Regions from separate parts of the Streptomyces sp. NPDC091282 genome, predicted to be linked through region 1. Evidence: riboswitches for the same ligand, from Rfam matches in the RefSeq annotation. Region 1 holds a riboswitch; each other region holds the start of a gene.
What was found. A riboswitch is a leader RNA that binds a small molecule or an ion and turns the genes downstream of it on or off. The one in region 1 is predicted to bind thiamine pyrophosphate.
Positions count from the first base shown of each region.

Region 2: it holds a riboswitch for thiamine pyrophosphate, as region 1 does, so the genes downstream of both, thiO (glycine oxidase ThiO) here and thiC (phosphomethylpyrimidine synthase ThiC) in region 1, are expected to answer to the same signal.
Region 3: it holds a riboswitch for thiamine pyrophosphate, as region 1 does, so the genes downstream of both, ACIQOE_RS37520 (thiamine ABC transporter substrate binding subunit) here and thiC (phosphomethylpyrimidine synthase ThiC) in region 1, are expected to answer to the same signal.

Region 1 covers NZ_JBIVUX010000005.1:287,495-290,764, reverse strand. The annotation lists gene ACIQOE_RS24715 (YibE/F family protein) at 1-1,308, opposite strand, end outside; TPP riboswitch at 1,380-1,557, shown strand; gene thiC (phosphomethylpyrimidine synthase ThiC) at 1,550-3,270, shown strand, end outside.
Region 2 covers NZ_JBIVUX010000001.1:373,772-377,041, reverse strand. The annotation lists gene thiO (glycine oxidase ThiO) at 1-1,122, opposite strand, end outside; TPP riboswitch at 1,120-1,231, opposite strand; gene ACIQOE_RS01755 (FAD-dependent oxidoreductase) at 1,361-2,599, shown strand; gene ACIQOE_RS01750 (Rv2175c family DNA-binding protein) at 2,698-3,063, shown strand; gene thiE (thiamine phosphate synthase) at 3,097-3,270, shown strand, end outside.
Region 3 covers NZ_JBIVUX010000011.1:214,523-217,792, reverse strand. The annotation lists gene ACIQOE_RS37525 (iron ABC transporter permease) at 1-755, opposite strand, end outside; gene ACIQOE_RS37520 (thiamine ABC transporter substrate binding subunit) at 791-1,861, opposite strand; TPP riboswitch at 1,938-2,045, opposite strand; gene rlmN (23S rRNA (adenine(2503)-C(2))-methyltransferase RlmN) at 2,063-3,169, opposite strand.

The sequences.
Region 1 (3,270 bases):
GCCCGCGTAGGCCAGGACCAGGGTGTTGACCACGGAGGCGATGTGGTCGCGGCCGATGCGGATGCCCGCCCGGTACAGCCCGCGCCAGCCCATCGTCGGGTTGGCCTCGTGCAGTTCCCAGACGGCCGAGGTCTGGGTCACCGTCACGTCGTCCAGGACACCGAGGGAGCCGATGATGACGCCGGCCAGGAGCAGACCGCTCATGTCGATCGACGGGTACAGGCCGTGGATCAGGCCGGTGTTGTCATCGGTGTTGCCGGTGAGCGCCGCCCAGTCGATGAACTCCGAACCGAGGACGCCGATCAGGCACAGCGACACCAGTGTGCCGAGGACCGCCACCGAGGTCCGGGCCGACAGGCCGTGGCACATGTACAGCGCGATCAGCATGATCGCGCTCGACCCGACCACCGCCACCAGCAGCGGATTCGAGCCCTGCAGGATCGCCGGGAGGATGAACAGGGTGAGCACCATGAAGCTGACGGCGAGCGCGACGAGGGCCATCACACCGCGCAGCCGGCCCACCACGACGACGGCGAGCGCGAAGATCCCGGCCAGCAGCGCCATCGGGAACTTCCGGTTCACGTCGGTGACCGAGTACTGCAGATCCCTGGGCGCCGAGGGCTCGTAGGCGACCACGACCTTCTCGCCCTCGTGCAACTGCCGCGACTGGTCGGGCTGCACGATCTCGGTGAACGTGCGGCCCGTGTCCTTTCCGGTACCGACCCGGACCGTTGCCTTCTTGCAGGTGCCGTCCTCCGGCTTCGCCGAGTCGCCCTCGCCGGTGGAGGTGTCCCCGGCCGAGCCTCCCCCGGAGGCGTTGACGGACTTGCAGCTGACCGAGATGACCTTCGTCACCGTGGCCTGCTGGGTCTGGCGGTCGAAGCCGACGCCGGTGCGTTCGTGCGGCGGAGCGCCACCGGGCCACAGCACCGCGAGGCCGACCACGACCGCGGCGGTGAAGGGGATGAGGATCGCCGCGATGACCTTGCGCAGGTGCTTGGAGACCGGCGTGGCGGGTCCATGGCTGTGGCTGTGCGAGTGACCGTGTCCGCCGCCTGCCCCGGAACCGCCCTGACCGGAGCCCTGACCCGGCGGGTGGCCGTGGGAGTGGCCGTCGTCGTGACTGTGGGCGTGCCCCTGGTCGTGCACGCCGTCCCGTCCGTGGCCCTGCGTGTGCGTGCCACCCGGTCCGTGGCCGGGTCCGTCACCGGCACCATGGCCCCCGTGGCCGGTTCCCCCGCCCTGCCCGGCGCCGTTGCCACGCCTCGGGTCGGGGGGCGGATAGGGGTGCTGCTGTGTCGTGGTCACCGCCAGATCATCGCAAGAACGACAGGGGCCCTCTGTTCACCGCGCCCGAATTGACGCTAGCGTGGAGGCACCTTTGCACACGCGGGAGCTCGGAGCACCGGGCTGAGAGGGCGCTGACCTCCGTATTCGCGATGTTTCACGTGGAACGAGTGATGTTTCACAGGAAACGCCGCCCGACGGAAGCCGCTGCGTCGACCGCCGAACCTGTTACCGGGTAATGCCGGCGTAGGGAGTAGGTCTCATGACCAACAAGGACGTACGCACGCCTGCCTCCAGTCAGGACGAATCGCCCGTTCCGGGTGAACCGTCCACGGAGGCCGGGAAGTCCATCGGCTGGCACAAGGGGTATGTCGAGGGTTCGCGCCCCGACCTCCGGGTGCCGGTCCGTCAGGTGCATCTCACCAACGGGCAGTCGGTCACGCTCTACGACACCTCCGGCCCGTACACCGATCCGCTCGTCGGGACCGACGTCCGCAGGGGCCTGCCGCCGCTGCGGGAGAACTGGATCATCGCCCGCGGGGACACCGCGGAGTACGCCGGGCGCCCCGTCCGCCCCGAGGACGACGGGATCAAGCACACCGCTCCGCGTGGCGGGCTGCGCAACCTGGACGCGGTCTTCCCGGGCCGTCCGCGCCAGCCGCGCCGCGGCCGGGACGGTGAGGCGGTCACGCAACTGGCCTACGCCCGCCGGGGCGAGGTCACCCCGGAGATGGAGTACGTGGCCATCCGGGAGAACGTCTCCCCCGAGGTCGTCCGTGAGGAGATCGCGGCGGGGCGGGCCGTGCTGCCGGCCAACGTCAACCACCCGGAGATCGAGCCGATGATCATCGGTAAGCGGTTCCTGGTGAAGGTCAACGCCAACATCGGCAACTCCGCGGTGACCTCCTCCATCGAGGAGGAGGTGGAGAAGATGACCTGGGCGACCCGCTGGGGCGCCGACACGGTCATGGACCTCTCCACCGGCCGCAACATCCACACCACCCGCGAGTGGGTACTGCGCAACTCCCCCGTCCCCATCGGCACCGTGCCGCTGTATCAGGCACTGGAGAAGGTCGACGGCCGGGCCGAGGAGCTGACCTGGGAGATCTACAAAGACACGGTGATCGAACAGGCCGAGCAGGGCGTGGACTACATGACCGTCCACGCGGGCGTACGGCTGCCGTACGTGCCGCTCACCGCCAACCGCAAGACCGGCATCGTCTCGCGCGGCGGTTCGATCATGGCGGCCTGGTGCCTCGCGCACCACAAGGAATCGTTCCTGTACGAGAACTTCGAGGAACTCTGCGAGATCCTCGCCGCCTACGACGTCACGTACTCACTGGGCGACGGCCTGCGCCCCGGCTCCATCGCCGACGCCAACGACGAGGCCCAGTTCGCGGAGCTGCGCACGCTCGGGGAACTCAACCGGATCGCCAGGCGTTTCGACGTACAGACGATGATCGAGGGCCCGGGCCATGTCCCGATGCACAAGATCAAGGAGAACATCGACCTTCAGCAGGAGATCTGCGATGAAGCTCCGTTCTATACGCTCGGCCCGCTGACCACGGACGTCGCGCCCGCGTACGACCACATCACCTCCGGCATCGGTGCCGCGATGATCGCCTGGTGGGGCACGGCGATGCTCTGCTACGTCACGCCCAAGGAGCACCTGGGCCTGCCCAACCGGGACGACGTCAAGACCGGCGTGATCACCTACAAGATCGCCGCCCACGCGGCCGACCTCGCCAAGGGCCACCCGGGCGCGCAGGAATGGGACGACGCGCTGTCCGACGCCCGCTTCGAGTTCCGGTGGGAGGACCAGTTCAACCTCGCCCTGGACCCGGACACGGCCCGCGAGTTCCACGACGAGACGCTCCCGGCGGAGCCCGCCAAGACGGCGCACTTCTGCTCGATGTGCGGACCGAAGTTCTGCTCGATGAAGATCTCCCAGGACATCCGCCGCGAGCACGGCGGAAGCCGGGG
Region 2 (3,270 bases), on a different contig from region 1:
CGGCGTGAACGGGCGGGCCTCTTCCGGCGGCTCCCCGCCGGTCAGCAGCTCCGCCATCACGTCTCCCGTGACGGGCGTGAGCAGCACCCCGTTGCGGTGGTGCCCGGTGGCCAGCAGCAGCCCGTCCAGGCGGGTCGGCCCGAGCAGCGGCGCGTTGTCGGGGGAGCCGGGGCGCAGCCCGGCCCGGGTCTCGGTCAGCGGCAGCTCGGTGATGCCGGGCACCAGCTCGTGGGCGTCGCGCAGCAGCTCGTACACGCCGCCCGCGGTGACCGTGGTGTCCCAGCCCAGCTCCTCGCTGGTCGCGCCGACGACCAGCTCGCCGTTCTCCCGGGGCACCAGGTACAGGTGGCCGCCGCGCACCACGGCCCGCACGGTCCGGCTGAGGAACGGCGCGTACCGGGCGGGCACCGTCAGCCGCAGCACCTGCCCCTTCACCGGCCGCACCGGCGGCAGCACGTCCTCGGGCACGCCCGCCAGCCGCCCGCTCAGGCTGCCGCCGGCGAGCACCACCCGGTCCGCGGCCAGCCGTTGCCCCGCGCGGGTGACGGCGCCGGTGGCCCGCTCCCGCACCACCTCCAGGCGCTCGGCCCAGTCGCGGTGGAAGACCACCCCGGCCCGCTCGCACGCGGTCACCAGCGCGGCCGCCAGCCGGCGCGGGTCGATCTGGTGGTCGCCGTCCACCCGCAGCCCGCCGCGCACACCCGGCGCCAGCATCGGCTCCAGGCGCCGGCACTCCCGTCCGGACAGCCAGGCCGAGTCCAGCCCCGACCGCTGCTGGAGGGCGTGCAGGTCGCGCAGGTGCGCGCGGTCGTCGGCGTCCAGCGCGACCGCGAGCGTGCCGCAGCGCCGGTAGCCGAGGTCGTGGCCGGTCAGCTCGGTGAGTTCGGCGGCGAAGCCGGGATAGCGGCGGGCGGAGGCCAGGTTGAGCCCGAGCAGGGTCTGCTCGCCGTGGTGCAGTTCGGTGACCGCGGCCAGCATCCCCGCCGCCACCTGCGCGGCCCCGCCGCCGGGTTCGGGGTCGGCGACAGCGGTGGCGAGCCCGCGCTGCGCGGACCGCCAGGCCGTGACCAGGCCGATGATGCCGCCCCCGATGACGAGGACGTCGGACGTATGTGCGGACATGGGCGTCCAGCCCCTCCCTTCGCCGGCATGACCCGGATCAGGTTCGTACGGTCGGAGGCCGCCAGCCTCCCTCTCAGCCCGGTGCGTCCGGGCTCCCGCGTGTGCTTCCCGGCCACCCTAGCCCGCGCCGCCGCGCCCCCGTAAGACGGCCTGCCCGGGCGGTGTGGAACAGGTCACTCAGCACGCCCGCTGACTGACTCTTTGTCAGTTGTCTATCGTTCGTGTCTATGGTGATCACGTGAGCGAGCAGACGCAGCGACGGAGCACGTCACAGACGCGGCGCGTGGTCGTCGTCGGCGCGGGCATGGCCGGCGTGCAGACCGCCGTGGCCCTGCGCGAACAGGGCTTCACCGGCACGGTGACCCTGATCGGCGCCGAGCCGCACCAGCCCTACGACCGGCCGCCGCTCTCCAAGGCGGTGCTGCTCGGCAAGGCGGAGGGCTCCGCCTTCGAGGTGGACTTCGAGACGCTCGGCATCGAGCTGGCGCTGGGCCGCGACGCGCTCGGCGTGCGCCTCGCCGACCGCGAGCTGGACACCGAGGCAGGCCCGGTGCCGTACGACGTCCTGGTGCTCGCCACCGGCGCCGAACCGGTCACGCTGCCCGGCACCGAGGGCGTGCCCGGCGTCCACCTGCTGCGCACCCTGGACGACGCCGAGCGGCTGCGGCCCGTGCTCGCCCGGCAGCACGACATCGTGGTGGTCGGCGCGGGCTGGATCGGCGCCGAGTTCGCCACCGCGGCCCGCGAGGCGGGCTGCGCGGTGACCGTCGTGGAGGCCGCCGACCGCCCGCTCGCGGGAGCGCTCCCGGCCGAGGTGGCCGCGCCGATGGCCGCCTGGTACGCCGACAGCGGGGCCGACCTGCGCACGCACACGCGCGTGGCACGCGTCGAACCCGGCGCCGTGGTGCTCGACGACGGCTCGCGGGTGCCCGCGGGCGCCGTCGTGGTCGGCATCGGCGCCCGTCCCGCGACCGCCTGGCTGGCCGGCTCCGGCATCGGCCTGGGCCGGCACGGCGACGTGCTCGCCGACGACCGGCTGCGCACCGGCGTCCCGGACGTCTACGCGGTCGGCGACTGCGCCTCCTTCCCGTCCGGCCGCTACGGCGAGCGCCTGCTGGTCCACCACTGGGACAACGCCCTGCAGGGCCCGCGCACGGTGGCCGCCAACATCCTCGGCGAGTCCGACGCGGTCTACGACCCGGTGCCGTACTTCTGGTCGGAGCAGTTCGGCCGCTTCGTGCAGTACGCCGGGCACCACGCGGCGGCCGACCGGCTGGTGTGGCGCGGCGATCCGGCGGGCCCGTCCTGGAGCGTCTGCTGGCTGCGCGAGGACCGCCTGGTCGCCCTGCTGGCGGTGGGCCGTCCGCGCGACCTGGCGCAGGGCCGCCGCCTGATCGAGGCGGGACGCCGGATGGACGCCGAGGCGCTGGCCGACCCGGCCCGCCCTCTGAAGAACGCGACCGCGGAACCGGTCTAGGGGCGGCGGGGGAGGAGCGGCGCGCCGATGCACGGCGCCGCCGCGTCCGGGCGACCACCGATCGCACCCCGCCCGCCGAAACGCCTACCCTTGACCCCGTGACCGAGATTGACGCAAAGACCGATGCTCTCGTCCCCGCCTGGCTCACCGTCCCCGACATCGCAGAGATGCTCGGCATCGATGTGGTGCGCGTGCGGCAGCTGGTCAAGGAGGGCCAGCTCATCGCCGTCCGCCGTGGTGAGAACCGGGCGCTGCACGTCCCCGCCGCCTTCATCGACGGGGACAAGGTGGTCAAGGGCCTGTCCGGGACCCTGACGCTGCTGCGGGACGACGGCTTCACGGACGAAGAGATGCTGGAGTGGCTTTTCACGCCCGACGAGACCCTGCCCGGCACCCCCGCGCAGGCACTCAGCGAGAATCGTGGCACGGAGGTGAAGCGCCGCGCCCAGGCGCTCGCCGTCTGAGGCAGGCAGTACCGACACCACGGGGGACACCGCATGACCGACACCGCCCGCGCCCGGCTGGCCGACGCCCGGCTCTACCTGTGCACCGACGCCCGTAAGGAGCAGGGCGACCTCGCCGCGTTCCTGGACGCGGTGCTGGCGGGCGGTGTCGACATCGTGCAGCTGCGCGACAAGGGCATGGAGGCCGCCGAGGAGCTGGACCACCTC
Region 3 (3,270 bases), on a different contig from region 1:
CGCCGTACCGTCCACGCGTGCACGGCGAGGATCGCGCCGACCGCCACGAACTGCACGATCGTCAGGACGGCGGCCGTGGCGAGGTCGAAGATCTCCGAGGTCTGCCGGTAGATCTCCACTTCGAGGGTGGAGAAGGCCGGTCCGCCGAGGATCTGCACCACGCCGAAGGAGGTGAAGGTGAACAGGAAGACCATCAGCGCGGCGGCGGCCACGGCGGGCGCCAGCGCGGGCAGGGTCACCTTGCGCCAGGCGCCGAACGGCGAGACGCCGAGCATCCGCGCGGCCTCCTCCTGACGCGGGTCCAGTTGCGCCCACAGCCCGCCCACGGTCCGTACGACGACCGCGTAGTTGAAGAAGACGTGCGCGATCAGGATGGCCCACACGGTGGTGTCCAGCCGTACGCCCCACAGCTCGTCCAGGAGTCCGCCGCGGCCGACCAGGGCCAGGAACGCCGTGCCGACCACCACCGTCGGCAGGACGAAGGGCACCGTCACCACGGCCCGCAGCACCTGCTTGCCCGGGAAGTCCAGGCGGGCGAAGACGTAGGCGGCGGGCAGCGCGGCCAGCAGGGTGAGGCCGGTGGAGGCGAGCGCCTGCCAGGTGGTGAACCACAGGACGTGCCGGATGTCGGGCTGGCCGACGACGTCGGCGATCCGCCCGAACCGCCAGCCGCCGTCGGCCTTCAGGCCGCGGGTGACGATCGCCGCGACCGGCCAGGCGAAGAAGACGGCGAAGAACGCGACGGGCACGGCCATCAGGCCGAGCCGCGCCGCGCCGCCGCGCGTGCCGGTCACTTGAGTACGAGCGAGGTCCACGACTTGACCCACTGGTCACGGTCGGCGGCGATCCTGTTGGGCGCCATGGTCTCGGGGGCCTTCGCGGCCGGACCGTACTTCGTGAACTCGGCGGGCACGCCCGCGCCCTCGGCCACCGGGTACACGAACATGTTCAGCGGCATGTCCTCCTGGAACTCCTTGGAGACCAGGAAGTCGAGGAACGCCTTGCCGCCCTTGGTGTTCGAGGCGTTGCTCAGCAGCCCGGCGAACTCGATCTGGCGGAAGCAGGTGCCGGCCGCGACGCCGGTGGGCGCGGTGCTCGGCTTCGGGTCGGCGTAGATGACCTCGGCGGGCGGCGAGGAGGCGTAGGACACGACGAGCGGCCGGTCGCCCTTGGCCTTGCGGCCGCCGGCCGAACCGGAGAACTCCTCGTTGTAGGCCTGCTCCCAGCCGTCGACGACCTTCACGCCGTTGGCCTTGAGCTGCTTCCAGTAGGTCTGCCAGCCGTCGTCGCCGTACCGGGCGGCGCTGCCGAGCAGGAAGCCGAGTCCCGGCGAGGAGGTGGCCGCGTTCTCGGTGACGAGGAGGTTCTTGTACTGCGGCTTGACCAGGTCGGCGAAGGAGGTGGGCGGGGCCAGCTTGTGCTCGCTGAAGTAGGCCTTGTCGTAGTTGACGCAGATGTCGCCGTAGTCGACGGGCGTCACCCGGTGCTTGGCGGCGTCGAGCTGGTAGGCGGTGCCGACCCGGTCGAGGCCCTTGGCGGCGTACGGCTGGAAGAGGCCGTTGTCGAGGGCCCTGGACAGCAGGGTGTTGTCGACGCCGAAGAAGACGTCGCCCTGCGGGTGGTCCTTGGTGAGGATCGCCTTGTTGACGGCCTGGCCGGCGTCGCCGTCCTTGAGGACGCGCACCTTGTAGCCGGACTGCTTCTCGAAGTCCTTGAGCACGTTCTTGGAGACGGCCCACGAGTCGTGGCTGACCAAGGTGACGGTCTTGGAGTCGGCCGGGTCGCCCGCGGACGACCCGCACGCGGACAGCGTGAGCAGACCGAGCCCGACGGCCGCGGACACGAAGGTCTTGGTGTGCACTGGTGTTTTCCTCCTGGGGTGGACCAGGAAGAGACGCGGCCCCACCCGGTGGAACCACCCGGGCAGGGCACAACAGCTTGAGTGATGACCGAACTTCCTACCCAGAATGACCTGGGCGAGGTTCAGAGGGTCTGCGGCCCGATTGCCGCACTCTCAGCGCTGTGGCGCTCCCCTGTCGGAATATGAAGATGTGCCCAGATCCTACCGCTCGGTCGCCGCCAGCTGACCGCACGCTCCGTCGATCTCCTGGCCACGGGTGTCCCGGACGGTGACGGGCACACCGTGCGCGGCGATCGCCTCGACGAAGGCCTTCTCGTCCTCGGGCCGCGAGGCCGTCCACTTCGAACCCGGCGTCGGGTTCAGCGGGATGAGGTTGACGTGCACGGGCTTGCCCCTGAGCAGGCGGCCCAGCCGGTCCCCGCGCCACGCCTGGTCGTTGATGTCACGGATGAGGGCGTACTCGATCGACAGCCGCCGCCCGCTCTTCTCGACGTACTCGAACCCGGCGTCCAGGACCTCGCGCACCTTCCACCGGGTGTTCACGGGGACGAGGGTGTCGCGCAGCTCGTCGTCGGGCGCGTGCAGGGAGATCGCCAGCCGGCACTTGAGGCCCTCGTCGGCGAACCGGTGGATCGCCGGCACGAGCCCGACCGTGGACACGGTGATCCCGCGCTGCGAGAGGCCCAGACCGTCCGGAGCCGGGTCGGTCAGCGCCCGGATGGCGGTGACGACCCGCTTGTAGTTGGCCAGGGGCTCGCCCATGCCCATGAACACGATGTTGGAGAGCCGCGCCGGACCACCAGGCACGTCCCCGTCCCGCAGCGCCCGCATCCCGTCCACGATCTGGTGGACGATCTCCGCGGTGGACAGGTTCCGGTCCAGACCCGCCTGCCCGGTCGCGCAGAACGGGCAGTTCATCCCGCACCCGGCCTGCGAGCTGATGCACATCGTCACCCGGTCCGGGTAGCGCATCAGCACGGACTCCACGAGCGTGCCGTCGAACAGCCGCCACAGCGTCTTGCGCGTGGTCCCCTCGTCGGTCGACAGATGCCGGACGACGGTCATCAGCTCGGGGAGCAGCGCCTCCCGCAGCCGGTCCCGGGAGCCGGCCGGGATGTCCGTCCACTGCTCGGGGTCGTGCGCGTACCGCGCGAAGTAGTGCTGCGCGAGCTGCTTGGCTCGAAACGGCTTCTCCCCGATCTCCGCCACCGCGTCCTTGCGCTCGGCGGGCGTGAGATCGGCGAGATGCCGCGGCGGCTTCTTGGCTCCGCGCGGCGCGACAAAGGTGAGTTCTCCGGGCTTGGGCATGGTGGTACCAGTGTCGCAGATCCACTTGGGTGACCTGCGGCTGTGGCCGGCTACGACTGTCGTCAGCGGAGCTGCGGCTCGGCGTGGGCGACTCGGACCAT